Regions from separate parts of the Azospirillum sp. UENF 111221 genome, predicted to be linked through region 3. Evidence: predicted binding sites of a transcription regulator. Region 3 holds the regulator's gene; each other region holds the start of a gene.
The links. Region 3 encodes LexA, which represses DNA repair genes until DNA is damaged. Its sites were predicted from a motif close to ATGTTCTANTTTGGTTC; they were not measured.
Positions count from the first base shown of each region.

Region 1: the regulator LexA is predicted to act here: its motif matches at 8,176-8,192, upstream of ACWPN3_RS24845 (PA0069 family radical SAM protein).
Region 2: the regulator LexA is predicted to act here: its motif matches at 5,972-5,988, upstream of recA (recombinase RecA).

Region 1 is NZ_JBSNCH010000005.1:2,142,953-2,152,692, reverse strand. Features, by position in the region: gene ACWPN3_RS24885 (glycosyltransferase family 4 protein) at 1-727, shown strand, start outside; gene ACWPN3_RS24880 (TIGR01459 family HAD-type hydrolase) at 798-1,676, shown strand; gene ACWPN3_RS24875 (ribbon-helix-helix domain-containing protein) at 1,739-2,056, opposite strand; gene ACWPN3_RS24870 (hypothetical protein) at 2,409-3,575, shown strand; gene ACWPN3_RS24865 (SH3 domain-containing protein) at 3,586-4,557, shown strand; gene ACWPN3_RS24860 (hypothetical protein) at 4,810-5,076, shown strand; gene ACWPN3_RS24855 (TIGR03862 family flavoprotein) at 5,233-6,411, shown strand; gene ahcY (adenosylhomocysteinase) at 6,688-7,986, opposite strand; gene ACWPN3_RS24845 (PA0069 family radical SAM protein) at 8,219-9,310, shown strand; gene ACWPN3_RS24840 (hypothetical protein) at 9,361-9,740, opposite strand, start outside.
Region 2 is NZ_JBSNCH010000005.1:174,527-184,266, reverse strand. Features, by position in the region: gene ACWPN3_RS15215 (di-heme-cytochrome C peroxidase) at 1-748, shown strand, start outside; gene ACWPN3_RS15210 (HIT domain-containing protein) at 776-1,186, opposite strand; gene ACWPN3_RS15205 (glycosyltransferase family 2 protein) at 1,459-4,068, shown strand; gene ACWPN3_RS15200 (hypothetical protein) at 4,157-4,750, shown strand; gene recA (recombinase RecA) at 4,839-5,918, opposite strand; gene ACWPN3_RS15190 (ATP-binding protein) at 6,095-8,140, opposite strand; partial or broken gene ACWPN3_RS15185 (PAS domain-containing protein) at 8,227-8,385, opposite strand; gene flhB (flagellar biosynthesis protein FlhB) at 8,843-9,740, opposite strand, start outside.
Region 3 is NZ_JBSNCH010000005.1:326,251-335,990, forward strand. Features, by position in the region: gene ftrA (transcriptional regulator FtrA) at 1-758, opposite strand, end outside; gene ACWPN3_RS15905 (rhodanese-like domain-containing protein) at 829-1,227, shown strand; gene ACWPN3_RS15910 (hypothetical protein) at 1,237-1,410, opposite strand; gene gltA (citrate synthase) at 1,433-2,746, opposite strand; gene gltX (glutamate--tRNA ligase) at 2,847-4,253, opposite strand; gene ACWPN3_RS15925 (ComEC/Rec2 family competence protein) at 4,410-6,395, shown strand; gene ACWPN3_RS15930 (hypothetical protein) at 6,349-6,564, shown strand; gene lexA (transcriptional repressor LexA) at 6,638-7,363, opposite strand; gene ACWPN3_RS15940 (molybdopterin molybdotransferase MoeA) at 7,576-8,805, opposite strand; gene moaC (cyclic pyranopterin monophosphate synthase MoaC) at 8,810-9,307, opposite strand; gene ACWPN3_RS15950 (GNAT family N-acetyltransferase) at 9,304-9,740, opposite strand, start outside.

The DNA of each region.
Region 1 (9,740 bases), 1.8 Mb from region 3:
GGTGATCGCCATCTCCGGCTTCATCCGCGACCATGTGCTGGGCAACTACCCGGTCGATCCGCAACAGGTGCGCGTCATCCACCGCGGCATCGACCGCGGCGTCTTCGCACCCGACCGGGTCAGCCCGACACGGCTGGTGACCCTTGCCAAGCAATGGAACCTGCCGGACGACCGGCCGGTGATCCTGCTGCCCGGCCGGCTGACCCGCTGGAAAGGCCAGATCGTGTTGATCGACGCGCTGGCCAAGCTGGGGCGCAAGGATGTGCTGGCCTTGCTGGTCGGCTCCGACCAGGGTCGCACCGGCTACCGGGAAGAGCTGGAGAACCGCATCGCCAATGCTGGCCTGCGCGGCGTGGTGCGGATGACCGACCATTGCAGCGACATGGCCGCGGCTTACCTGCTGTCGACGGTGGTCGTCTCCGCCTCGCGCGAGCCGGAAGCCTTCGGGCGGGTGATCGTCGAGGCTCAGGCGATGGGCAAGCCGGTGATCGTCTCGGCCATCGGCGCCTATCAGGAGACCGTCGTCCCCGGCGAAACCGCCTGGGTGGTGCCGCCGGACGATCCCGACGCGCTGGCCCAGGCGCTGGAGGAGGCGCTGTCGCTGACGCCGGAGCAACGGGACGCCATCGGCACCCGCGCCATGGCCTTCGTCGCCGACTGCTACACCAAGGACCGCATGTGCGCCGACACGCTGGCGGTTTACGCAGAGTTGCTACAACCACGCTGAGATCGGCCTATCGACGCAATCCGATCGATGCAATCCGATCTTTGTCCTTCCACCGAACCGACCGGACACCATGGCCGACATCCGACAGATTTCCGGCATCGCCGAGGTCATCGACCGCTATGACGGGTTCATCCTGGACCTCTGGGGCGTGCTGCATGACGGCGAGCAGCCTTATCCCGGCGTGCCAGACTGCCTGGACAGCATGCGAGCCGCCGGCAAGACAATTTGCCTGCTGTCCAATGCACCGCGCCGAACCACCGGCGTCATCGAGAAGCTGGACGGCATGGGGCTGGGGCGCGAGCGCTACCACCATGTCATGACCTCGGGCGAGGCGACCTACGAGGCCCTGCGCGACCGCGACGATCCCTGGCATGCCGCCCTCGGACGGCGGCTCTACCACATCGGACCGGAGCGCGACATCGATGTCTTCTCCGGGCTCGGCTATCGGGTTGCCGCTACGCCGGAGGACGCGGATTTCGTCGTCAACACCGGCATCGTCACCTTCGGCGAGACGGTTGCGGACTATCAGCCGCAGCTGGACGCGTGCCTGGCCGCAGGATTGCCGATGATCTGCGCCAACCCCGATCTGGTGGTGATGGTGGGACCGATGCTGGTGATCTGCGCCGGCACGCTGGCCGCCCGCTATGAGGAGATGGGCGGCGACGTGCGCCAGCACGGCAAGCCCCATGCCCCCGTCTATGAGCGCTGCTTCAAGCTGCTGGGCATCGCCGACAAGAGCCGCATCCTGGCGGTGGGCGACAGCCTGCGCACCGATGTCGCCGGTGCCAATGCCGCCGGGATCGATGTTGCACTGGTCACCGCAGGCATCCACCAGGAGGAACTGGGCGGTGCAGCCTGGGGGGCTTCGGTCGATCCGGTCAACCTGCGCGCCCTGGCCGATGCGTCGGGTCACATGCCGACCTACGCGGTTCCCAGCCTGCGCTGGTGAACCCGGTGGACGGGAGCGCATAGCCCGCTCCCGTCACCCCTGGCCCGTTATACCCGCCCTTGTCACTCCAGCGGAACGGCGTCGTCCATCGCCCTGCGCAGCAGAGGCGACTGACCATCTTCCGAAAAACCGCGCTGACCGATGGCGGTGCGGTAATAGCTGACGATGAAGACGCGGATGGAGGCAGTCAGGTTCGCCTCCCCACGCCGTTCGTCGATTTGGGTGCAGATTTCGTTGAGGGTCATCTGCTCCCGCTCACAGATTTCCTTCAGCGAATCCCAAATATACGGCTCCATTCTTAAACTGGTTCGGCGGCCGCTCACTTTGACATTGCGGCAGAGCAGCCCCGGTCCGTCTTTACCTCCGCCCGTGCCCTCCATCGGAAACCCCGTTCCCCATCCGTTGCGTGTCCCGATCTCTCGATACGGGGCCAATACATCCATTTGTGTGACCATATTGCAAGTGGCGTGTGGCGTCCAAGTCCAATTCGACCCATGGGTGCGGATTGACGCGACAATCCGGCGCAGGCGGGTATTGCATCCAACCACAGATCGACAGGTTGCCGGGAAAAGCCGCTTCCCTTGGCCGGAACCTTCGCTATACCAGTGCCGGACGGCGGACATTGGACGGCGGACACGGGGGGAAGGATCGGCGATGAAGCGACCGGGGAACGGACGATTCGCGGCCCGCATCGCAGCCGGTGCCGGGCCGGGCCTCGGGGCAGGCCCAAGAGTGAGCCTGGGCGCAACCCTCATCGCCGGCTGGGTCGCACTAGGTGCACCGGTCGAGGGTGCCCGGGCTGCGGAGGCCACCGCCACCGCCACCGCCACCGCCACCGCCACCGCCAAGGTTCCCACGGTCGAGACGATCCCGGACTCCCTCCTGCGTGCGCGGATCGAAGCGCTGCTGCCCGCCCCCTGGCGCATCGAGTCGCTGAGCGTCGAACCGCTGCCGGAACCGCCATCTTCGGAACCGCAGATGGCGGCACGGGTCAGCGCCAAGCTGGTTCTGGGCGGGCCGACCTATCTGGTGGACAGCCGTGAAGGGCCGGTGACCTTCCTGCGCCCGGCGGCGGAGGCCGGACTGAGCAAGAATTGGGTGGCGACGGCGCTCGCCACCCGCGGTGCCGGCGGATGGACGGTGGCGCTGACGCCACAGTCCCCCGGCCTGCTCGACGGCATCGGCAAGCCGGCTGCCGAACTGCCCGGCCGCACGGTCGTGCTGGGCACACCCGAAGCCAAAAACCTGCGCGAGCAGCTGGATCGCGACGCCGCCCAGCGGCTGGCCGAGGACAGCGAACGCCGGCGGCGCGAGGAGGAAAGGCTGGCGCAGCAGACCGCCGCCGCCAAGGCCGAAGCCGCCCGCGCCGAAACGGAGCGCCGGGCGGTCGAGGCGCGCATCGCCCAGGTCGCCGACCTGCGCGGCAAGCTGACCGGCACGGACCGCGCGGCACGGCTGGTCGCTTTCGAAGCGGCGCTGGGCGGCAACGACCCGGCGCTGCGCCAGACGGCGATGGAGGCGGCGCTGCAAAGCCGCGACCCGGTGGTCGCCAACCTCGCGCTGAAGGACTGGATCGCCCGACACCGCGCCGTCCCGGTCCAGCTCTACGCCACCAAGGAGGATCCGAGTTCCGAGGTGGTGGTGCAGAATCTGGGACCGATGACACTGGAGATCGACGGGTTCAGCCCGGTCAACGGCGCGCTGGCCGGCAAGCTGGGCGCGCCCGGCTACAGCATCGCGCGTTCGTCCAGCATCATCGGCACCCTGGCGCAGACCGAACTGGCGGTGAACTCCTTCGGTTGCGCGCTGACCCTGCGGCTGGCCGAACACCGGACGCTCGACGGGCTTCTGCGCTGTCAGACGCTGCCGACGCTGATCGCCCGCATCACGCTCGACTGAGGAGGGGGTGATGGCTGGAGCGCGGCTGATCGCCTGGCTGCGGATCGCGGCACCGGCCCTGCTGCTGGGCGGCCCGTTCGGCTGCCCGGCCGGCGCGCTGGCGGACAGCGCGGCCGAACGGCTGACCCCGTCGCCCGCCCCCATCGTCGCCCTTCCCCGCCTGACGCCGGCACAGGCGCTTTCCCCACCCCTGACCCCCGGCGTGGTCTGGGAGCATCCCCCGGAAGCCCCCGGTCCCTTGTCGGGCCCGCTCTTACCGCCCGGCCTGCAACCCGCTCCGCCCCCGGTAGCGGCCGCAGCCGCGAAGGCGCCCGATCCCAAGGCCGCGGAGGCACCGCCGGCCGTCAGGATTCCACCGCTGCCGGCGATGAAGCCACAGGTCGAGGTAGCGCCCCAAGCTGTCGCCAAGGAGCCGGCTTCACAGGAAGCCCCTGCCAGGCAGCCTTCGGTCGTTCCCGCACAGCGGCCGATGACCGCCACCGCCGGCATCTACCTGCGGGCGACGCCGGACGCCAAGGGCCGGGTCCTCGACACGGTGGAAAAGGGCGAGCGGGTGACGGCCTTCGGCACGCCGTCCGACGGCTGGCAGCGGATCGGCCGAAGCGGCAAGCCGCAGGGCTACGTCACCAGCGCCTATCTGGCCGAAGCCGTGCCCACGCGGACTGCCGGCACCGAGCCCGCAACCGCCGCAAAGCCCGACCGCTACGCCAGGGCCGACCGCGAGGACCGCGGCTGCGCCCTGCCCGACGACCTGCCCGGACGGGTGCAGCGGCCAAAGCTTTCCAGGGGAACCGTCGCCCGGCTGCGGGCCGCCGGCAATCTGCGGGTCGCCCCGGTCTGCGACGCCAAGGTGCTGGATGTGCTGGAGGCCGGCGAACGCGTCACCGTGCTGGAGGCCGTCGGCGGCTGGTACAAGGTGGGGCGGAAAGGCAAGGCGCTGGGCTATGTCGGCGCTCCCCTGCTGGCCCCCGTCGCACGCTGAAGCGGCCTCCTTCCACCGCCCCCTCCATGGCCGGTACGAGGCTACCCGGAAGGACCCGCCCCGGCCCCCCGTGAAGGGGCTTGTTCGGCCGTGAAAAAGGATTCTACAACAAGGGGGAGGCCGAACTTTCGCGGACGAACGGAGCCCCCGACGCGCCCGTTTCCTCCGACGGTTCGGCCACCCCCGCCGGCCATGCGGCGCCGGTCCGGCCGGGCGGGGACGCGAAGCACGACCGGAACGAGGATTCACACGATGTCGACCCAACACAAACAAGCCATGGACGCGGTCCTGCAGGCCGCCGCGCACGACATCGTCGGCACCCTTCAGGAGCGGGACATCACCGACCGCCACAGCGAGGAAGGGGATCTCGTCGTCCTCGACGTCGCCATCCTGCATGCCTACCGCATCTTCATGCGCATCTGCGAGGAGAACGGCCTGGAGGTCGATGCCGGCTATTTCGCCGACCTCGCCGCCGATCTGGCCGAGGAAGTGGCCCAGGACCAGGATTACGAGGACTGATCCGCGGGGAACCGAGGCCGAGCCCCGCATGCCCCCGCCCGTGCCCCTGCCCGCGCAGCATGGGATGGGCGGGGGCGATCCCTTTCGTGAAAGCGTTTCCAAGTGCCCCACCTCACCCCTGACGTGGCGATCGTCGGCGCCGGCCCCGCCGGGTTGATGGCGGCGGAGATCGCCGCGGCCGCCGGCCTGCGGGTCGCCGTGTTCGACCACACGCCCACCCCGGCGCGCAAGCTGCTGCTGGCCGGGCGCGGCGGGCTGAACCTGACCCATTCGGAGCCGCTCGACCGCTTCCTGCCGCGCTATGGCGCCGCCGAGCCACTGTTCCGCCGCCTGCTGGCCGGCTTCTCGCCCGACGCCCTGCGCGGCTGGGCGGCCGGGCTGGGCATCGAGACTTTCATCGGCAGCAGCGGCCGTGTCTTCCCGGTGCAGATGAAGGCCTCCACCCTGGTGCGCGCCTGGCTGCGGCGGCTGGACGGTCTGGGCGTGACCCTGCACAGCCGCCATCGCTGGACCGGCTGGGACGCGACCGGCGCCCTGACCTTCCGCCAGGGCGAGGAAAGCGTGACCGTCGCCCCGCGCGCCACCCTGCTGGCGCTGGGCGGGGCGAGCTGGCCGCGCACCGGGTCGGACGGCGGCTGGGTTCCGCTGCTGGAAGGGCTGGGGGTGGAGGTCGCACCGCTGGTTCCCTCCAACATGGGCTTCGAGGTGCCCTGGTCCGATCACCTGCGCGACCGCTTCGCCGGCCAGCCGGTGAAGAGCGTCGGTCTCTCCGCTGCCGGCCGGCGCCTGAAGGGCGAATTCGTCATCACCGAAACCGGGATCGAGGGCGGGGCGGTCTATGCGCTGAGCGCGCCGCTGCGCGACGCCATCGCCGCGGAGGGGTGGGCGACCCTGACGCTGGATCTGCTGCCGGACATGGCCGAGGCCGAACTGGTCAAGCGCCTGCGCCGCCGCGGTGCGGAGTCGCTGTCCACCTTCCTGAAGAAGTCGCTGTCCCTGACCGGCCCGCGCGCCGCCCTGCTGCGCGAGTTCGCCCCCGCCGCCGACCTGACCGACCCGGCGGCTTTGGCCCGCCAGATCAAGGGGCTGTCGATGGTGCTGACCGGCGTCCGCCCCATCGAGCGGGCGATTTCCACGGCCGGCGGCGTCCGCCTGTCGGAGCTGGACGAGCGGTCGATGCTGACCCGCCGCCCCGGCCTGTTCCTGGCCGGCGAAATGCTGGACTGGGAGGCGCCGACCGGCGGCTACCTGTTGCAGGGCTGCTTCGCCATGGGCGTGGCGGCCGGCACGGGAATGGTGGAGTGGCTGGGAATGAAGGACTCGGACGCGGAGTGACTTCGGCTTCGGTGGAAATTCTGAATGCCGGGGCAATATTGACACGGATGTCACGGATTTAGACACGGATTACACGGATTTTCTTTTTGGCCTGCCAAAGCCGACGTTCTTTGGCTGGAAGCAACCTTTCCGGATAACATCCGTGAAATCCGTGTTCAAATCCGTGACATCCGTGTCGACCTTGCCTGCCTCCCCTGCTCCTCACAAGAGACCTACACTCCAAAGAAAAAGGGCCGCCCCACCGGGACGGCCCTTTTTTCTTAATCCCGCAACCGCTTAGTAGCGGTAGTGGTCCGGCTTGTACGGGCCGGCGGTCGGCACGCTGATGTAGGCGGCCTGCTTGTCGGTCAGGGTGGTCAGCTTGGCGCCGATCTTGTCCAGATGCAGGCGGGCGACCTTCTCGTCCAGGTGCTTGGGCAGGACGTAGACCTTGTTCTCGTAGTTGGCGGCGTTGGTCCACAGCTCGATCTGGGCCAGCACCTGGTTGGTGAAGCTGGCGCTCATCACGAAGCTGGGGTGGCCGGTGGCGCAGCCCAGATTGACCAGACGGCCCTGGGCCAGCACGATCAGGCGCTTGCCGTCGGGGAACACGACCTCGTCGACCTGCGGCTTGACCTCTTCCCAGACCAGATTGCGCAGGGCGTCGATCTGGATCTCGCTGTCGAAGTGGCCGATGTTGCAGACGATGGCGCGGTCCTTCATGGCCCGCATGTGGTCGATCGTGATGACGTCGACGTTGCCGGTGGCGGTGACGAAGATGTCGCCCTGCGGAGCGGCATCCTCCATCGTCACGACCTGATAGCCTTCCATCGCCGCCTGGAGCGCGTTGATCGGGTCGATCTCCGTCACCAGGACGCGCGCACCCTGCGAACGCAGGCTGGCGGCCGAGCCCTTGCCCACGTCGCCATAGCCGGCGACCACGGCGACCTTGCCGGCGACCATGACGTCGGTGGCGCGCTTGATGCCGTCGACCAGCGACTCGCGGCAGCCATAGAGGTTGTCGAACTTCGACTTGGTGACGCTGTCGTTCACGTTGATGGCCGGAACCTTCAGCGTGCCCTTCTTCATCATCTCATAGAGACGATGGACGCCTGTGGTGGTCTCCTCCGACAGGCCGCGGACGCCGTCCAGCATCTCCGGATACTTGTCGTGCATGATCTGGGTGACGTCGCCGCCATCGTCCAGGATCATGTTCGGGGTCCAGCCATCCGGGCCGCGCAGCGTCTGCTCGATGCACCACCAGAACTCCTCCTCCGTCTCGCCCTTCCAGGCGAAGACCGGGATGCCGGCGGCGGCGATGGCGGCGGCGGCCTGGTCCTGGGTCGAGAAGATGTTGCAGGAGGACCAGCGCACGGTGGCGCCGAGTGCCGTCAGCGTCTCGATCAGCACGGCGGTCTGGATGGTCATGTGCAGGCAGCCGACGATGCGGGCACCGGCCAGCGGCTTGGAGGCGCCGAATTCCGACCGCAGGGCCATCAGGCCCGGCATCTCGGTCTCGGCGATGGTGATCTCCTTGCGGCCCCAGTTCGCGAGGCTGATGTCCTTGACCTTGTAGTCCGTGAATTCGGCGGCCATGAGGGATGACTCCTGGTGGGCGGTGACGGTCGGGCAGCGGAATTCCAGGCGCGCCGGATCCCCGGCCCTGCCGCTGTCATTGGCCATGGATGTATCAGCGCTCCCGGAACCATGCAAGCATAAAGATATCTTTATGTTTGTTCGGTGGCGGAAGCAATGACGGCGCCAAGCGATATGGCCAAACCGCGTTTGTTCGCTTTACGTTCCATTTCGCCCCGTCTAAGCTGCCGGTATGGACGAGATACGGCGATCCCCGATCAAAGGCCGCGGGGCGGTCAGCAACGCCACCGGGCGGTTCGAGCGCGAGACCCGCGTCCTGACCGACGACGGCTGGACCGGCTATGCCGAGAGCGGCAACGAGGCGCTGTCCGACCCGGTCCGCACCAGCGTCTCGCCGGCCTCGGCCAAGTCGATCATCGCCAGCAACCAGTCGCCCGACATCCCGTTCGACCGTTCGCTGAACCCGTACCAGGGCTGCGAGCATGCCTGCATCTACTGCTTCGCCCGGCCGACCCATGCGTATCTCGGCCTGTCGCCGGGGCTGGATTTCGAGACCAAGCTGTTCGCCAAACGCAACGCGGCGGAGCTGCTGGCCAAGGAGTTGCGGGCGAAATCCTATGTCTGCCAGCCGCTGGCGCTGGGGGCGAACACCGATCCCTACCAGCCCATCGAGCGGACGGAGGGCATCACCCGACGGGTGCTGGAGGTCTGCCGCGACTTCAACCAGCCGGTCAGCATCATCACCAAGTCGGCGCTGGTCCTGCGCGACCTCGACATATTGGCGCCGATGGCCGCTCAGGGGCTGGCATCGGTCGCGGTCTCGGTCACGACGCTGGACCGCGATCTCGCCCGGACGATGGAGCCGCGGGCCAGCACCCCGCCGCGCCGGCTGGAGGCGATCCGCGCCCTGTCGGAGGCTGGCGTGCCGGTGGCGGTCCTCGCCAGCCCGATGATCCCGGCGCTCAACGACCATGAGCTGGAAGCCATCCTGGAGGCGGCGGCCGGCGCCGGGGCAACCACCGCCAACTATATCCTGCTGCGCCTGCCGCTGGAGATCGCCGACCTGTTCGAGGAATGGCTGCGCGTCCATGCCCCCAACCGCGCCGACCGCGTGCTGAGCCTGATACGGCAGAGCCGCGACGGCGCGCTCTACCGCTCCGGCTTCGGCACACGGATGAAGGGCACCGGCCCCTATGCCGAGCTGCTGCGCCACCGCTTCAAGCTGGCCTGCCGGAAGCAGGGGCTGGGCGGCCGGAGCTGGCAGCTCGATTGCAGCCGTTTCCGGGTGCCGCCGGCGGTGGGGGACCAGCTGTCGCTTCTGTGAGGGGATGGAACGGCGTGGAACAGGGAGGCGGGCGATGTTGCATCCCCCGCCTACCGGCGCCAGGAGAAGGGACCGGCGGCGCGGCGGCTCACCGGGCCGGGGTTGAGGTTGGGATACTCTTCATACTGGTTGAGGGTGTAGGGGAAGACGCCCTTCGGTCCCGCCGCCTCCGGCTGGGCCAGGACGGCGGCGACCAGGGCCGGGCTGGGCGGGGTGCGCTCGCGCAGGTCGCCGGGGATGTCATCGTCGAGTTCGGGGACGGTGACGGCGGGCGGGTCTTCCGGTTTCGGGGCGGGACGGGGGGCAGGCCTGGGAGCGGAGTCGCGGGCGGGCTGATCGAGGCCGGCGAACAGGCCGAGCCGCTCGGCCAGCCAGCGGACGGTGGCGGGATCGCCCGACGTGACCAGCCGCTCGATCTGCTCGGCCACCA
Region 2 (9,740 bases), 150 kb from region 3:
TCTGGGCACCGTCGATGAGACCAAGCGGGCACGCGGCGCGGGCCTGTACCAGGAGCTGTGCCAGGGCTGCCACCTGCCGCCGGTCGATACCCCGGCCTTCTGGGATGCGAAATACTGGACCAAGCCGAACGCCGCCAAGCAGAGCTATCTGAAGGTCACGCCGATCAATGTCGGCACCGACCCGGCCCAGGCCAACATCCTGCAAACCCGGACGGTGCAGCTGCCGGCCTTCCTGAAGGTCGATCCCGCCAGCCTGTGCAACGGCAAGCCGGGCGAGCCGGTCACGAAGACGACTTTCGCGGCGGCGCTGGGCTACGTCGTCCAGAAGACGGCCGAGACCGCCTATGACGAGAACAAAATCCCGCCCGCCAAGCGGGAGGAGATGAACGGCTTCCGTCCGAACTGCCTCCAGGCGGAAGCCGGCTACAAGGCCCGTCCGCTGGACGGCATCTGGGCCGCCGGCCCCTACCTGCACAATGGCTCGGTCCCGACGCTCTACGACCTGCTGTCGCCGCTGGAGGAGCGGCCGAAGAGCTTCTGCCTCGGCCTGCGCAGCTTCGATCCGGTGAAGGTCGGCTACCGCACCGACTGCGCCGACGGCACCTTCACCCTCGACACCAAGATCCCCGGCAACACCAATGTCGGGCACCAGTTCGTCGGGTCCGGCGTCGCCGGCAGCGGCATCATCGGCCGCGGCCTGTCGGAACAGGAGCGGTGGGATCTGGTGGAATATCTGAAGACCCTGTAACGCCTGTCCCCGCGACCGGGCCGGCGGTCAGTCCTCCGCATGCAGCGCGTCGGCCAGCCGTTGCGCCAGGGCCGCCGCCGCCGCCGGCTGGTAAGGCTCGGCATGGCCGGCTCCCCAGACCGGACCCGGCCATGCCGGATCGCCGCGCGTCCGCCCGATCACATGGACGTGCAGCTGCGGCACCATGTTGCCGAGCGCCCCGACATTCATCTTGTCCGGCGCGAACAGCCGCTCCACCACGCGGGAGGCTCGCGCGATCTCCCGCATCAGCGTCGCCTGGTCCCCGTCGCCGAGCCGGTGGATTTCCACGGCACTCTCGCGCATCGGCACCAGGATCAGCCAGGGCCACAGCCGGTTGTTCATCAGCAGAACCCGGCAAAGATCCAGATCGGTCACATGAAGTGTGTCGGCCTGTAGCCGTTCGTTAAGGGAAAACATGCTTCACTCCTCTCTGGCACTCGCTGTCTGGCACTGACCGGAAGCATCATCCGGGAATAATCCGGAGGCTGCCCTGTTGTAGCCGGCAGTGGCGGGCCAACCGCGAAGCTTGTATAGAAGGCCGTGCGCGCCGGCCATACGGCACGGGCGGCATTCGTTGGACGATTGAGAGAGTTCGGTCCGAGGCAATGGTCGGGGCGGCAACGATCCCCTTGCGCCATTTCCGCGGGCCGTATCCATGTTTTCTGGTGCGGCGAGCGAGAACGACCCACATGCGCAAATCGGCCTTTGCGGTTCTGATCCTGGTGATCCTCGGCAACATCGCCTTCTGGGCGCTGTGGAACCGTCCGGTGGACGAGCGGTCCTGGGCCGGCGCCATCACCGGCGTCGCCTATACCCCCTTCCATTCGGACAAGAGCCCCTCGAAGGGCGACAAGGCGTCCGCCGACGACATCGAAAAGGACATGACGGCGCTGGAAGGTGCTGTAAAGGCGGTCAGAACCTATTCGACCACCGACGGCTCGGAAATGGTCGCGGCCATCGCCGCCAAGCACGGCCTGCCGGTGACCGCCGGCGCCTGGACCGCCGGCAAGCCGGAAATCGACGAGCCTGAACTGGCCGGCCTGATCAAGCTCGCCCGCGCCAACAGCAACGTCCGCCGCGTGCTGGTCGGCAACGAGGCGATCCTGCGCGCCGACCTGACGGTCCCGCAGGCAATCGAGTACGTCAAGCGGGTGAAGAAGAAGGTCAACGTCCCGGTCTCCATCGCCGAGCCGTGGCACGTCTGGCTGAAGAACCCCGAGCTGGCCGACGCGGTGGACTTCCTCGCCGTCCATCTGCTGCCCTACTGGGAAGGCGTGCCGGTCGACCAGTCGGTCGATTACGCCATGTTCCGCTACAACGAGCTGAAGGCGAAGTTCCCGAACAAGCACATCCTGATCGGCGAGATCGGCTGGCCGGCCGACGGGCCGTGGCGCCGCGGCGCCGAGGCGAGCCAGGTCAACCAGGCCAAGTTCATCCGCAACTTCCTGAACGTCGCCGCCCAGAACAAGCTCGACTACTTCATCATGGAGGCCTTCGACCAGCCCTGGAAGCGGGAGATTGAGGGCACGGCGGGCACCAGCTGGGGCCTGTGGGACTATCAGCGCAACCCGAAATTCCCGATGATCGGCGGGGTACACGAGATCCGCAACTGGGAGATCAAGTGCGCCACCGCCGTGGCGCTGGGCTTCCTGCCGCTGGTGTTCTTCCTGTGGCGCCGCAGCGACCTGAAGATCGGCGGGCAAATCTTCTACGGCGCGCTGATCCAGGCGGTCGCCTCCGTGCTGGTCTTCACCGTCAGCGCCGCCTCGGCCGCCGGCCTCGCACTCACCACCGAAATCGCCTGGGGCCTGCTGATCTTCTGCCAGCTGGTGCTGTTCGCGGTCATGCTGATCGACGGCATGGAGCTGACCGAGGTCGTCTGGCAGCACAAGTTCAAGCGCAAGTTCATCCCCTGCTCCGCCGCCCCGCTGCCCAATGCGGCGAAGGTGTCGATCCATGTGCCCTGCTACAACGAGCCGCCGCACATGGTCATGCAGACGCTGGACGCGCTGGCCGCCCTCGATTACCCGAACTACGAAGTCCTGCTGCTGGACAACAACACCAAGGATCCGGCGGTCTGGCGGCCCATCGAGGAATATTGCAAGAAACTGGGGCCGAAGTTCCGCTTCTTCCACCTCGACAACTGGCCGGGCTTCAAGGCCGGCGCGCTGAACTTCGGTCTGGCGCAGACCGCCCCGGATGCCGAGCACATCGCCGTCATCGACAGCGACTATCAGGTCCATCCCGACTGGCTGAAGGCGACCATCCCGCACTTCAACCGGCCGGAGGTCGGCTTCGTCCAGTCGCCGCAGGATTATCGCGAGTGGGAACACGACCTGTTCCAGCGCATGACCAACTGGGAATATGCCGGCTTCTTCCACATCGGCATGATCCAGCGCAACGAGCGCAACGCGATCATCCAGCACGGCACCATGACCATCATCCGCAAGTCGGCCCTGGAAAAGGTCGGCCGCTGGGGCGAATGGTGCATCACCGAGGACGCCGACCTCGGCCTGCGCCTGTTCGAGCATGGCTATGAGGCCGTCTACATGCCGGAGAGCTACGGCAAGGGCCTCGTGCCCGACAGCTTCTCCGCCTACAAGACGCAGCGCTTCCGCTGGGCCTATGGTGCGGTGCAGATCCTGAAGCATCATTGGCGCCAGCTGTCGCCCGGTGCCAAGGAGCTGACCGCCGGCCAGAAGTATCACTTCATCACCGGCTGGCTGCCCTGGTTCGCCGACGCCGCCCACATGGTGTTCGGCATCGCCGGCATCCTGTGGTCCATCGGGCTGATGGCCTTCCCGAAATATTTCGAGTTCCCGCCCAACGTCTTCATGATCCCGACGCTCAGCGTCTTCGCCTTCAAGGTCGGCGCCTCGCTCTGGCTCTACGAGGCGCGGGTGAGGTGCGGCTTCTGGGACAAGGTCGGCGCGGCGGTGGCCGGCATGGCGTTGACCCACACGGTCGGCCGCGCCATGTGGCTCGGTATGTTCACGTCCGGCCGTCCCTTCGTCCGCACGCCGAAATGCGAGAACCAGCCGGCGCTGATGCAGGCCTTCCTGATGGCGCGGGAGGAACTGGTTCTGCTGGTGTCGCTGTGGGGAGCGGCGCTCGCCATCGTCATGGTCTTCGGCCATGAGAACCGCGACGCCTTCATGTGGTCGGGCCTGCTGGTGGTGCAGTCGCTGCCCTATCTGGCCGCCTTCATCACCGCACTGATCAACGTCTTCCCGACGCTGGGCTTCGGCAGGAACAAGCCGCAACCGGCCGACAATGCGGTGGCCAGCGCCGGCGACTGATGGTCATAGGCCGGCGCTTCGGCTTGGAAGGAAGCGCCGGCTCTGCCAGACTGGATCGCCAGGGGTAACCAGTCCCGGGAGGCGGCTCATGTCCGGCAATCTCACCTCCGGACGCGGCATCGGCCCACCGGAGTTCAGTGTCCGCACCACAGCCGGCGTCGAGCGGACCGGCAGCGCCACCGACCGCAACCACCGCCGCAACCCACGGCGGGAGCAGCAGGAGCGCGAGCAGGAGCGGCGCGACCAGAGCCCGCCCAACCCACAGCGCCGCCGCCTCTACGACCTGCTGTTCGATGAGGTCGACCAGTTCGAGGGGCTCGACGACGGGCAGCGCAGCCGGCTGAAGGACAATCTCCGCAGCCACCTGTCCCACCGTGCCGCTGCCCTTACCCCTCAGGCCGCAGCCAATTTCCCAGCCGGGCCGGTTCCCCATGACGAGGAAGCGCTGGCCGAGGCCCTGCTGAAGGACCCGGCGGCGCCGATCCCGGTCGATGCCGAGCACATCGTCCAGGCCGTCACCGCGGCAGCGCCGGCGCAGGATGCGGAAACCGCCCGGATGGCCGAACAGCTACGCGACTGCCTCTCCCGCAACACCGACCGCGCGCGCAAGGTGGCGGTCTATCTGCACCTGCTGCTGACGCTGGAGGGGGCGTTCCGGCCGCATGTGGTGATGGATGTGTAGGTGAGGGCATTCGCCAGCCGCCAAAAAACAGAAAGCCCCACCTTCCTTTCGGAAAGCGGGGCCTTTCGTCACGCATGACCGGACGGTGTCACTCCGGCGTGGAGGCTTCGCCGTCGGCTTCCGGGGTGCCCATCATCGCGTCGGCGACCAGACCGGCGTTGCCGCGGATCTTGGCCTCGATGGCGTCGGCCATCTCCGGGTTGTTGCGCAGATAGGTCTTGGCATTCTCGCGGCCCTGGCCGATGCGGGTGCCGTCATAGCTGAACCACGCGCCCGACTTGTCGACCACGCCGGCCTGGATGCCGAGGTCGAGCAGCTCGCCGACCTTCGACACGCCCTCGCCATACATGATGTCGAACTCGACCACCCGGAACGGCGGGGCCATCTTGTTCTTCACCACCTTGACGCGGGTCTGGTTGCCGACGACGGTGTCGCGGTCCTTGATCGAGCCGATGCGGCGGATGTCGAGGCGGACGGAGGCGTAGAACTTCAGCGCGTTGCCGCCGGTCGTCGTCTCCGGGTTGCCGAACATCACGCCGATCTTCAGGCGGATCTGGTTGATGAAGATCACCAGGCAGTTCGACTTGGAGATCGAGCCGGTCAGCTTGCGCAGGGCCTGGCTCATCAGGCGGGCGTGCAGGCCGACATGGCTGTCGCCCATCTCGCCTTCCAGTTCGGCGCGCGGCACCAGGGCCGCCACCGAGTCGACCACCAGCACGTCGATGGCGCCGGAGCGCACCAGCGTGTCGGCGATCTCCAGCGCCTGCTCGCCGGCATCCGGCTGGGAGATCAGCAGTTCGTCGATGTTGACGCCCAGCTTGCGGGCATAGGACGGGTCGAGCGCATGCTCCGCATCGACGAAGGCGCAGGTGCCGCCGGCCTTCTGGGCCTGCGCGATGGCGTGCAGGGCCAGCGTCGTCTTGCCCGAGCTTTCCGGCCCGTAGATTTCGACGATGCGGCCCTTCGGCAGGCCGCCGATGCCCAGCGCGATGTCGAGACCGAGCGAGCCGGTGGAAATCACCTCCGTCTCGACCAGGTTCTCCTTGGCGCCGAGCTTCATGATCGAGCCCTTGCCGAACGCGCGTTCGATCTGGCTCAGGGCGGCATCGAGCGCCTTCTGCTTGTCCATGGAATCCTTCTCGACCAAACGAAGCTGTGCGGACGACATGCCCGGTACCCCTCTCTTAGAACACACGGTCGGCGCTCTTGCAACGAGGCTGAATGTACTCTCTTCGTTCTCGTTTGCAAGCGCCGATGTTGCCGGTGCGTTCCTATTTTTCCGGGGTTGTCCAGGCTCGTTTTCGCGAACGAATTCGCTCCCCCATCCGCTGTCCCGGCTGCCCCTCACCGCCCGTCGCGGATGACCTCCTTCACCTTGGAGGCCAGCTGCTTCAGCGAGAAGGGCTTGGGCAGGAAATGGGCGACTTCGACGCCGTCGATCTCGCCCAGCCGGTCCTCGGCATAGCCGGAGATGAAGATGACCCGCATCTCCGGGCGCAGCCTGCGGACATGGCGGGCCAGCGTCGGCCCGTCCATCTGCGGCATCACCACGTCGGTGATCAGCAGGTCGATGGAGGCGCCGTTGGTCTCGATCTGCTGCAAGGCCGCCTCGCCGTTCTTGGCCTCCAGCACCTGATAGCCCTTGTTGCGCAGCGCGCGGGCGGAGAAGACGCGCACCGCATCCTCGTCCTCCACCAGCAGGATGATGCCGGTGCCGGTCAGGTCGCTGCCGCGCCGCTCGCGCGGCTCCGCCGTATCGACCGGACGCAGCTCGCCCTGGTGGTGGGGCAGCAGGATGGTGAAGGTGGTTCCCTCCCCCACGGCCGAATCGACCAGCACGAAGCCGCCGGTCTGCCGCACGATGCCGTAGACCGTCGACAGGCCGAGCCCGGTGCCCGACCCGACCTCCTTGGTCGTATAGAAGGGCTCGAAGATGCGCTGGAGATTCTCCCGCGCGATGCCGCAGCCGGTGTCGATCACCTCGATGGAGACATAACTGCCGGCCGGCACCGTCTCGTGCTCCCGCCGCTCCGGCTGGCTGACGACGTAGTTGGTGGTGTTGACGATCAGCTTGCCGCCGCCGGCCATGGCGTCGCGGGCATTGACCACCAGATTGATGATGACCTGCTCCAGCTGATTCTGGTCGACCTTGACCAGACCCAGGTCGCGGCCATGGATCATCTTCAGTTCGATGTTCTCGCCGATCAGCCGGCGCAGCAGGTTCGCCAGCTCCGCCAGCACGTCGGTCACGTTGATGACGCGCGGCTGAAGGGTCTGCTGGCGCGAGAAGGCCAGCAGCTGCCGCACGAGGTTGGCGGCGCGGTTGGCGTTCTGCTTGATCTGCATGATGTCGCTGAAGGACTGGTCGCCCGGCTTGTGCCGCAGCAGCAGCAGGTCGCAGAAGCCGATCATCGCCGTCAGCAGGTTGTTGAAGTCGTGCGCCACGCCGCCGGCCAGCTGGCCGACCGCCTGCATCTTCTGCGACTGGGCGAACTGGGCCTCCAGGCTCTTGCGCTCGGTCATGTCGATGAAGTGCAGGATCAGGCCGACACCGTCGCCGCGCGCCCCATCGCCCCTGGCACCATCGCCCCTGCTACCCTCGCCGCGGCCATCCGTCCGCACCGGGTTGGCGAGGCGCCGGGCATAGAGCTGGGCGGTCAGCTCGCGCCCGCCGGACAGCCGGACCTCCAGCGGGTGGGCCGGGTCGGCGCCGCCCTGCACCGACCGCAGCCGGGCGATCACCGCCTCGCGCTCCGCCGGAACGATCAGGTCGGCCATCGGGCGGTTGATGACGCTGCCGGACTCGCTGCCGATCAGCGCCAGGAAGGCCTCGTTGCATTCGGTCAGCTGCCCGGTCTCGTCGACGAGCGCGATGCCGATGGGCGCATCCTCGAAGAAGCGCTGGAACCGCTGCTCGGACTGGCGCAGCGCCTCCTGCCATTCCCGTTCCGGGGACAGGTCGCGCACCACCGACCGGGTGTGGATGGTGCCGTCGTCGGCCTGCACCACGCTCTGCGCCACCGCGACCTGGAACCGCCGGCTGCGCAGACCCACCATGGTCAGCTCGCCGCGCTGCTCGCCGCCGCCATGGTCGAACAGGTCGTAGGGGGCGGCGGACACCGGGGGAGCCGCCAGGATGCCGTGCAGCCGCGATTCACCGTCGGTCAGGTCGCCGGGGGCGGCCTCCAGCCATTGGGCCAGGGTGGCGTTCACGAACAGGAAATGGCCGTTCTGATCGACCGAGAAGAAGCCGACCGGCGCATGTTCCATGAAGTCGGCGAGCTTGGCCTGCTCGCGCAGCATGACATGCTCCAGCTCGCGCCGCGCGGTGATGTCCTCGATCCGCCAGTGGACGGAGCCGGGGAAGCCGGCCACCGGCTGGCCCTGCACCTTGCGCCATTCCGGCGGGTGCCCGTCCAGCGCCGGGATCGCCAACTCGGCCGAGGCAGCCCCCCCGCCTTCACCCGTTCGCGCAGGCGGCGGAATTCGCGCGCGCTGTCGGGGTCGCCGGAGAATTGGCGGGCCAGGGCGTCCAGCGGCCGTTCGCCGCGGCGCCAGCCCGACAGCTCGCGGAAGGCGGCGTTGACGAACACCACATCGTCCGTTCCGTCGCAGACCAGCTGTCCGGCCGGCATCCCTTCCAGCGCGCCGCCGAGAAGCGCGCCGATGTGGGCCGACCGCCGCACCACCGACACGCTGCGGGCGATCAGCAGGGCCACGCCCAAGGCCACCAGCGCCGCCCCCAGCCAGCCGACCGCATCGTGCTCCAACAGCAATCCGGCGGCCAGCACCAGCAGTCCGGCCGGCGCCAGCGCATACTGCACCAGCATCAACACCCCGCCGGACGAAGCCTTGCGGTTCACTGCATCGCGCGCGGTGTCGGAAAGGGAAGTTGCGTCGTCCACCAATACTCCAAACCCCACACGGTCCGGCCGGGACATGCCCCGGTCCGCACTTGCCCGTCACACCACCTGCGATGGCCGGCCGATCCAGCCGATCCCGTCAACCGCCCCTTCAACCGTCAAGGGGCCGGAGCCGTTGCACCCAGATCGAATGAATCCGGATCGATTGAACCGGATCGGTTGCCCCGGATCAATTGCGCAGCGACCGCCCTTTCAGCTTGAAGACATAGGTGATGACTTCGGCGACCGCCCGATAATGCTCGGATGGAACTTCCTCGTCGATATCGCAAGCGGCATAGAGCGCACGGGCAAGGGGCGGGTTTTCTATGACCGGGACATTGTTCGATTCGGCGATCTCGCGAATCTTGAAGGCGACCTGATCGACACCCTTCGCCAGCACCATCGGCGCGCCCATCTGGGTGGGATCGTATTTCAGCGCAACCGCAAAGTGAGTCGGGTTGGTGACGACCACGTCGGCATTCGGCACCGCGGCCATCATGCGCTTGCGCGCGCGCTCGAACCGGATCTGCCGGATGCGGCCCTTGACCACGGGGTCGCCTTCCTGCTGCTTGTGCTCGTCCTTCACCTCCTGCTTGGTCATCTTCATCTTCTTGTCGAACTGCTGCTTCTGCCACAGGAAGTCGCCGGCGGCGATGAAGGTCAGGACGACGAGGACCCAGACCAGCAGGCGATGGGCCAGCCCGTCCATCTGCAACAGCATGGCAACGATGTCGATGCCGATATAGGCCTCGATGCCGCCGAACATCGGCACCAGCGCCATATAGGCGACGCCGCCGACCACCCCCAGCTTGACGATGCTCTTCAGCAGCTCGACGCCCTGGTTGGCCTTGAACATGTTCATCAGGCCGGGCAGCGGGTTCAGCTTGCCGAACTTCGGCGAGATCAGCTCCCACGAGACGTGGAAGCCGGTCTGCCCGATGGTCGACAGGACGCCGGCCACCACGAACAGCAGGATGGGCAGCCACAGCGCCCACATGGCGTCGGTCATCACCCGGAACAACAGCGCCCCGACCCCGGCCCGGTCGAAGGTGATGCGGTCCAGATTCTCGAAATAATAATTCAGGCGG
Region 3 (9,740 bases):
CCCGCCCGCGACGCCATGCTGGACAAGCTATGGTCCTCTGCCAGCGTTTCCCGCAGATGGTCGAGCAGGGGGGCCAGGCGCGCACCCTCGCGGGCAATCGGCACGGGCGTTTCGATGAACTGCGCTTGGCCGCCTTCGCGGTGGGGCTGCACCACCAAGCGGCGGGCGACGCTGTTCGCAGCCTCCGGGCCGAAATCGCGACGAACAAGATGCAAGCAGAGGTCGATGCCGGCCGCGCTGCCGGCCGAGGTCAGAATGTTGCCTTCGTCCACATACAGCACATCGGGCACCACCCGGATGTCGGGATAGAGGTCCGCAAGCGCTGCGGCATATCGCCAGTGAGTGGTCGCCCGGCGGCCGTTGAGCAGACCGGATGCGGCGAGAACGAAAGCCCCGGAGCAGATCGACAGGATGCGGGCGCCCCTGGCGTCGGCCTGTCGAAGGGCGGCAGTCAATGCAACGGGAACCGGCTCCAGTGCGCCGCGCCATCCGGGAATGACGATGATGTCGGCTTGGTCGAGCAGGTCGAGACCGCCATCCGCCTCGATGCGGATGCCTCCCATGGCACGCAACGGGCCGTCGTCGAGTGCCGCAACGGCGAAGCGATACCAATCCGGTCCCAACTCCGGACGGGGAAGGCCGAACACCTCGACGGCGACACCGAACTCGAAGGTGCACAGACCGTCATAGGCGAGTGCGACCGCCAGCGGGGAAATGGCTTTTGGCATGAACTGCACGATAGCTGGCAACCGCGCCACTTTCCAGCCGATGCCGTCACAGGGAAGATTGGATCCTCATCATTCATCGGGCAATTGCGAAGAGGATAGCATGGCCAGTCTCGTCAGCGAAATACCCGCCGCTCCTTCCGAACAGGCGGAGGCGCACTTTGCCAGGCGCCTGTCGCTGGAAACCGATTGCTGGGATGTTCACGACTCATCGAAGTCCGGGGCGCCGGATTTCGTCCTGCTCGATGTCCGCGGGCCGGCAGCTTACGCGCGTGGCCATGTGCCGGGTGCCTTGAACCTGCCACATGGCAAGATCACGGAGCGGCGGATGGCCGAGTGGCCTGATGGGACGCTGTTCGTGGTGTATTGCGCCGGCCCCCATTGCAACGGGGCGGATCGTGCGGCATTGCGTCTGGCACGGATCGGGCGGCCGGTCAAACTGATGATCGGCGGCGTGACCGGCTGGATCGACGAAGGCTTCGCGTTGGAAAGCGACGGCTGAGGGACTGCCTCAGACGAAGACGATCCCGGCGATCAGCGCCAGGATCAGCAGATAGACGATCAACCGGCGGACGCGCCAGCCAAGCGGCGCCCGATTGTCGTTGGCCGGCGGGCGCAGACGCACCCGCCGGGCCGGAACGATGTACGCAGTCGGGTCCTGGGCGGCTCCGTTGGAGCCGCCCATTCCGATATGGGCTGTGGGCCGGTTAGCCACGCTCGGCCAGCGGCACGAAGGGCCGCTTCACGTCGCCGGTGTAGAGCTGACGCGGACGGCCGATCTTCTGCACCGGGTCCTCGATCATCTCCTTCCACTGGCTGATCCAGCCGACGGTGCGGGCCAGCGCGAACAGCACGGTGAACATGCTGGTTGGGAAGCCCATCGCCTTCAGGATGATGCCCGAGTAGAAATCGACGTTCGGATAGAGCTTCTTCTCGATGAAGTACTCGTCCGACAGGGCGATCTTCTCCAGCTCCATCGCGATGTCCAGCAGCGGCTCGTCCTTGATGCCGAGCTCGCCGAGAACCTCGTGGCAGGTCTGGCGCATGACCTGGGCGCGCGGGTCGTAGTTCTTGTAGACCCGGTGGCCGAAGCCCATCAGGCGGAAGTTGTCGTTCTTGTCCTTGGCGCGGCGGACGAACTCGGGGATGCGCTCCACCGAGCCGATCTCCTCCAGCATCTTCAGCACGGCTTCGTTCGCACCGCCATGGGCCGGACCCCACAGCGAGGCGATGCCGGCGGCGATGCAGGCGAACGGGTTGGCGCCCGACGAACCCGCCAGACGGACGGTGGAGGTCGAGGCGTTCTGCTCGTGGTCGGCGTGCAGGATGAAGATCTTGTCCATCGCCTTGGACAGGATCGGGTTGACCTTGAACGGCTCGCAGGGCGTGCCGAAGGTCATGTAGAGGAAGTTTTCCGCGTAGGACAGGTCGTTGCGCGGATACATGAAGGGCTGGCCGGTCGAGTACTTGTAGGCCATCGCCGCGATCGTCGGCATCTTGGCGATCAGGCGGTGCGCGGCGATCTTGCGCGCGGTCGGATCGTTGATGTCCAGCGAGTCGTGGTAGAAGGCCGACAGGGCGCCGACGACGCCGCACATGATCGCCATCGGGTGGGCATCACGGCGGAAGCCGCTGTAGAACTTGGTCAGCTGCTCGTGCACCATCGAGTGGCGGCGCAGGATGTTCTCGAACTCCGTGCGCTCGGCCGCGGTCGGCAGGTGGTTGTTGAGCAGGAGGAAGCAGACTTCCGGGAAGGTCGAATGCTCGGCCAGCTCATCGATGGCGTAGCCGCGGTGCAGCAGCACACCCTCGTCGCCGTCGATGTAGGTGATGCCCGATTCGCAGCTGCCCGTGGAGGTGAAGCCCGGATCGTAGGTGAAATAGCCGGTCTCGGCGTAGAGCTTGCGGATGTCGATCACGCTCGGCCCGACGCTGCCGTGCATGATCGGCATCGTGACCTGCTTGCCCGTCTTATTGTCGATGAGGGTAACGGTGTCCTTGCCGTCCTCAGTCTGGGTCATCTCGGCACGTCCTTATCGTTGAGGGTCGGGCTTAGCGCCCTTTTTTCGTCGGCGCAGCATAGTTCCATGGCTGCCCGATGGCAACGCACGGAAATGACCATTATGCTGCACCCGCTGCATCGCGGATGCGAGAAAGCGTCGCTTCCCGACCCAGCAGTTCAGCCACCTCGAAGATCGGCGGCGATACCGTCGAACCGGTCAGCGCGGCGCGCAGCGGCTGCGCCACTTTGCCCAGCTTTTCGCCCCGTGCCTCGGCGAAGGCGCGGACCTGGGATTCGAGCGCGGCGGCGGTGAATTCCGGCTCGGCGGCGAAGGCTGCCGCCAGTTCCTTCAACAGAGTGCGGCCCTTTTCATCCAGCAGAGCGGTTGCTTTTTCGTCATAGCTGAGCGGCCGCGGCGCAACGTAGAAGCGTGCGCTCTGGGCCAGATCGACGACAGTGCGGGCGCGCTGCTTCAGCCCATTCATCGCCCGCGTCAGAAGGTCGCGTTCCGCCTCGGACAGGTTGCGGCCGAGATCGGCCTCCAGCCTCGGGGCGATCAGGCCGAGCAGGCGGGAATCATCGGCCAGACGCATATAATGGGCGTTCAGATTCTCCAGTTTGGCGAAGTCGAAGCGCGACGCCGACCGGCCGATGCTCTCCAGGTTGAACCACTCGATCGCCTGTTCGGTCGAGATGATCTCGTCATCGCCGTGCGACCAGCCGAGCCGCAGCAGATAGTTGCGGACCGCCTCCGGCAGATAGCCCATGTCGCGGTAGGCATCGACGCCCAGCGCGCCATGGCGCTTGGACAGCTTGGCGCCGTCCGGCCCGTGGATGAGCGGGATATGGCCGAAGCGCGGCAGGTCCCAACCCATGGAATTGAAGATCTGGATCTGGCGGAAGGTGTTGGTCAGATGATCGTCGCCGCGGATGACGTGGGTGACGCCCATGTCGTGGTCGTCCACCACCACCGCCAGCAGATAGGTCGGCGTGCCGTCGGCGCGCAGCAGGATCAGGTCGTCGAGCTGGGCGTTCTGCACCGTCACCTCGCCCTGGACGAGGTCGTTCAGGACGGTCTGGCCTTCCTGCGGCGCCTTCAGGCGGATCACCGGTGCCACGCCCGGAGGGGCGTCGGACTCGGGACGGTCACGCCAGCGGCCGTCGTAGCGCATCGGCTGGCCGGCGGCCTTCTGGGCGGCGCGCATCTCCTCCAGCTCTTCCGGGCTGCAATAGCAACGATAGGCCTTGCCGGCGGCCAGCATCTGGTGCGCGACCTCGGCATGACGGTCCTTGCGCCCGAACTGGCTGACGGCATCGCCGTCCCAATCCAGGCCCAGCCACTTCAGCCCGTCGATGATGGCGTCCACCGCCGCGTCGGTGGACCGTTGCCGGTCGGTGTCTTCGATCCGCAGCAGGAACTGACCGCCGGTGTTGCGGGCGTACAGCCAGTTGAACAGGGCGGTGCGGCCACCGCCGATGTGCAGAAAGCCGGTCGGCGACGGAGCGAAGCGGGTGACGACGGTCATCGGTCTCTCAATTTCCGGTTCGGCGCTGGTATGATGCGCCGGTGGTTCGACACCGTGGTTTAACACAGCCACCCGGCTTGGAGGCAATGCGATGCGCGCATGGACGGTCGTTGAGGGGCTCGCGGGTGGCATCGCTGCGCCCGGAATCCGTTACCGGTGACGGCCGCCGGCTGGCCGGAGGAGGAAACCGACGGCCCCCCGGCGCTCGGCGGAGGCTGGCGGCGCCTGCTGGCGCGCGTGGGTGGGCGACTCGTGGCGCTCGCGGAGGCGGAGGGCGAGCGCTGGGTGCTGTGGCTGCCCGTCGCCTTCGGGGCGGGGGTATCGTTCTATTTCGGCCTGCGGCAGGAGCCCGACTGGTGGATTGGCGCGGCTGCGGTCGGCGGCTGCGCGGTGCTGGTTCTGGCGCTGCGGCGATGGTTCGCCATGACCGGTGTGGCGATGGCGCTGTTGATGCTGGCGGCGGGGTTCCTGGTGGCGCAGGCGCACACCATCCGCATGGCGGCACCGGTGCTGAGCCGCAGCATCGCCGGGGCGACCGTCACCGGCCGGGTGATGGCGGTGGAACGGCGGCCGGGCGCGACGCGGATCACACTGCGGGAGGTGAGCGTCAGCAGGCTGGCGCCGGAACGGACGCCGGCCGCCGTGCGCATCCGCCTGTCGGACCGCTTTCCGGCACCAGCGCCCGGGTCGGTGGTGCGGCTGCGGGCGACGCTGCTGCCGCCGCAGGCGCCGGCCGAACCAGGCGCCTTCGACTTCCAGCGGCGGGCCTGGTTCATGGGGCTGGGCGGCACGGGCTTCGCCACCGGTGCGCCGGAACTGGTCGAGGCGCCGCCGGTGACGGGATGGAGCACGGTCGCCATCGCCTTCGAGAAGGCGCGCGGCGCGATTGCCGAGCGGGTGGCGGCAGCCATCGGCGACCCGGTGGAGGCGAGCGTCACCACGGCGCTGCTGAACGGCGAGGAGTTCGGCATCCCGGAAGCGACGATGGACGACTTCCGCAACAGCGGGTTGGCGCATCTGCTGTCGATCTCCGGCCTGCATGTCGGCATCGCCGCCGGCATCCTGTTCTATGTCGTGCGGGCGTTGCTGGCGTCGGTGCCCTACATCGCGCTGCGGTGGCCGATCAAGAAGATCGCCGCGCTGTTCGGCATCCTGTCGGCGCTTGGCTACACGCTCCTGGTCGGGGCGCCGCTGCCGACGGTGCGGTCGGTGCTGATGACCGGCATGGTGATGGGAGCGATCATGCTGGACCGTCACCCGTTGAGCATGCGGCTGGTCGCCTTCGCCGGGCTGGTCACCATGGCGATGGATCCGGAGGGGATGCTGGGCCCGAGCTTCCAGATGTCCTTTGCCGCGGTGGTGGCGCTGATCGCCGCCTTCGAGAAGGGCAGCGCCAGGCTGGCGGACTGGCGGCGCGATGCGGGATGGATCGTGCGCGGGCTGTTCTATGTCGGCGGGATCCTGCTGACCAGCGTGGTGGCGACGCTGGCGACCTTGCCCTTCTCGCTCTTCCATTTCCAGCAGATCGCCTTCTATGGCGTGCTGTCGAACCTGATCGCCATTCCCATCACGTCCTTCTGGGTCATGCCGTGGAGTCTGATCGCCTACGCGCTGCTGCCCTTCGGACTGGAGGCGCCGGCGCTGATCGCCATGAACTGGGGCGACCGGGCGGTGATCTGGACGGCGGAATTCTTCGGCCGTCTCCCCTGGGCTTCGCTGACCGTGCCGGCGATGCCGGCGGAAGGCTTTGCGGTGCTGGTGATGGGAGGGATTCTGGCTCTGTCTTTGGACGCGCTGGTGGCGGTGGCTGGGGATGCTGCCGGTCCTGGCCGGGCTGGCCTCGCCGATGCTGGCGGTGCGGCCGGATGTGCTGGTGGCCGGCGACGGGACGGTGATGGCGGTCAGGCTGCCGGACGGACGACTGAGCGCATCGGTCAAGGGCGGCGGCCGGATGACCGAAACCTGGCGGGAGCGCGATGGCGAGCGGTCGGTGGCCGATCCCTGGCCGGCCGACGGGGGATGGAGCGGGGGAGGGCGGTCGCTGGACTGCGACGCGTTTGGCTGCCTGTACCGGGTGCAGGGAAAGACAGTGGCGTTGCCGCGGCTGCCGGATGCGCTGGACGAGGACTGTGGGGCAGCTGATGCGGTGGTGACGGCGGAGGTGGCGCGGCGCTGCCGGGCGGATCTGGTGGTGGACCGCTGGACCCTGCGCCATGAGGGCGCGCATACGCTGACGGTGACCGCCGAGGGGGTGACGGTGGAGACGGTGCGCGGGCTGCGGGGAGATCGGCCCTGGACCGGAGGAAAGTGAGAGGAACTTGGACATCGCCGATCCCATCCGCCGCGGGGACGGAGGAGAGGATCGGCGGTTGGGCTCGAAAAGCTCAGTACTTGCGCACGAGACCGACCAGCTTGCCCTGCACGCGGACGCGGTCGGCGCCGAAGATGCGGGTTTCATAGGCGGCGTTGGCGGGTTCCAGGGCGATGGTGTTGCCCTTGCGGCGCAGGCGCTTCAGCGTCACTTCGCCCTCGTCCACCAGAGCGACGACGATGGTGCCGTTCTCCGCCGCATCGCAGCGCTGGATGACGATGGTGTCGTGGTCGAGGATGCCGGCCTCGATCATCGAGTCGCCGGAAACCTCCAGCGCATAATGGTCGCCACCGGTCAGCATGGAGGCGGGGACATCGACGAAGGCGCTGTTGTCGCGCAGCGCCTCGATGGGCGTACCGGCGGCGATCCGGCCATAGAGCGGGAGCTGCACCGTCTCGTTCGCGGCGGCCGGCGTCGGTGCGGGGGGAGCGGCGTCGCGGCCGGCGAAGGCGAAATCGCCCTTGATGACGTTGGGCTGGAACTTCGGCTTGGGAGCCGCGGTCCGGTTGCGGGAAGCGTCGAGACCCTCGGGAAGGCGCAGAACCTCCAACGCACGGGCCCGGTGGGGCAGGCGGCGGATGAAGCCGCGCTCCTCGAGCCCGGTGATCAGGCGATGGATACCCGACTTGGACTTCAGGCCCAGGGCGTCCTTCATCTCGTCGAACGACGGCGAGACACCGCCCTGGCCAAGCCGTTCGTGGATGAACAGCAGCAATTCGTGCTGCTTGCGCGTGAGCATGGATGCCTCCCGGCCTCGGCCAGACTGAAGATGGAACAAAAACTAAACGTTGCTCCATGTTCTAGTTTGGTTCCTGCCGCGCGTCAAGCCCTCCATCGGCATCTTTTAGAACTTGAGGGGAACATCTGGAACGGCATGAAACAGTTTTCCGGGTGATGTTCAACTGTTCCAGCCGGCCGTTCCGGCGCTCTGCTCAGGCGCTCTGCTGAAGTCTAGATGCTGAGCGCCCCATCCGTCAAAGGAAGCACTGTCACCATCGCGCCGGCCGGTTCCGGGTCGGCATGGGGCGGGCGGGGGATCAGGCAATCGGCCTGGGCGTACAGGGTGGTGATGGCGCTGTCCTGCCGGGCGAAGGGTGTCACGGTCAGGACACCGTCCGGGCCGGCGGCCAGCGTGGCGCGCAGATACTCCTCGCGCCGGTCGTTGGCCCTCAACGGGCCGGTCAGGCGGGCGCGCAGCGGCAGACGGTCGTCCTCCGGCGGCAGGCCCTGCAGCACGCGCAGGACCGGGCGGAGGAACAGGAGCGCCGTGACGCCGGTGGACACCGGGTTGCCGGGCAATCCCAGCAGCGGCACAGACCCGGCACGGCCGAACATCAGCGCCTTGCCCGGACGCATCGCCACCGTCTGCACCTCCAGCGCCACGCCGCGTTCGGCAAGCACATCGCGCACGAGGTCGTAATCGCCCTGTGCCGCCCCTCCGGTGGTGACCAGCAGGTCGCAACCGGCCGCACCCTTCGCCAGTGCCGCCACGCTCTCCGCCGTGTCCCTGGCGACGCCCAGATTGTGGGCGATCCCACCCTGGGCGGTCACCAGGGCGCAGAGGCCAAGCGCATTGGTGCTGACGATCTGGCTCGGACCCAGCGGGTCGCCGGGCAGGGCGATCTCGTCGCCGGTGGCAAGCACGGCGATGCGCGGCCGGCGATGGACCGACAGCCAAGGCACGTTGCCGCCGGCGGCCAGCGCGATGTCGCGCGCGGTCAGGCGCCGGCCCTTTGGCAGAAGCTCCTGACCGGCCGTGAAGTCGAATCCGGCCTCGCGGACGAAGCGGCCGGCGGCCACGGCGCGGCCGATCCGCACGGTGGCGTCGTCGGCGCTGCAATCCTCCTGCATCACCACGGCGTCGGCACCGCCGGGCAGGGGCGCGCCGGTGAAGATGCGCACCGCCTCGCCCCGGCCGACGCTGCCGGTGAAGGCATGGCCGGCGGCGGATTCGCCGATGCGGCGCAGCGGGACGGGGGCCTCGGCGGTCGCAGCGGCGATGTCGGCGGCACGCACGGCCCAGCCATCCATGGCGGCGGCGTGAAAGGGCGGCTGGGTCAGCCGGGCGACCACCGGTTCGGCCAGCACACGGCCGAGCGCGTCGGGCAGGGCGACGGTTTCCGCCGGGAGGGCGGCGAAGGCCGACAGGATGCGGGCGCGCGCCTCGGCGACGGAGATCATCGCGTCAGGCTCCGGTGGAGGAGGATGTGGACGCGCCCCACTCGCCGCTCTTGCCGCCGGCCTTGTGCAGCAGGCGCACATCGGTGACGGTCATGCCGCGGTCCACCGCCTTGCACATGTCGTAGACCGTCAATGCTGCGATGGTGACGGCGGTCAACGCCTCCATCTCCACGCCGGTCTGGCCCTTCAGCTTGCAGGTCGCCGTCACGTCCACCGCGTTGCGGGCGGGGTCGCAGGACAGGTCGACCTTGACCGAGGTCAGCATCAGCGGGTGGCACAGCGGGATCAGGTCGGGCGTGCGCTTGGCCCCCATGATGCCGGCCAGCCGGGCGACCGACAGCACGTCGCCCTTCTTCACCCCGCCCTGCATGATGAGATCAAGGGTTTCCGGCTGCATCAGCACGGTCGCCGCGGCTGTCGCGGTGCGTTCGGTGTCGGCCTTGTCGGAGACGTCGACCATCACCGCCTTGCCCTCGGCGTCGAAATGGGTGAAGCCGGTCATCGGGCGGTCTCCGTCAGAAATTTTTCCATGAAGACGCTGACGCCATTGTCTTCGTAGCAGGCATAGGGGCCGCGGTCGGTGAAGCCGGCCTTGCGGTAGAGCGCCAGCGCTTCGGGCTGGTGGATGCCCGATTCGAGCAGCAGGGCGTCCAAGCCCTCCGCCCGCGCCAGATCCTCCAGCCGGGCGAGCAGACGGTCGCCGATGCGCTGTCCGCGGGTGGCGGGATCGACATACATCCGCTTGATCTCGCCATAGCCGGTCGGATCGACGCGGAGTGCGGCGCAGCCGACCGGAACGCCGTCCTTGCGGGCGACGAGGAAGCGCAGGTCCGGCGCTTCCAATTCGCCGATGTCGAGCAGGTGGCAGGTATCCGCCGGATAGAGATCCAGCAGATAGCGGTCGAGCGCCGCCACCAGCGCGATCACGGCATCCT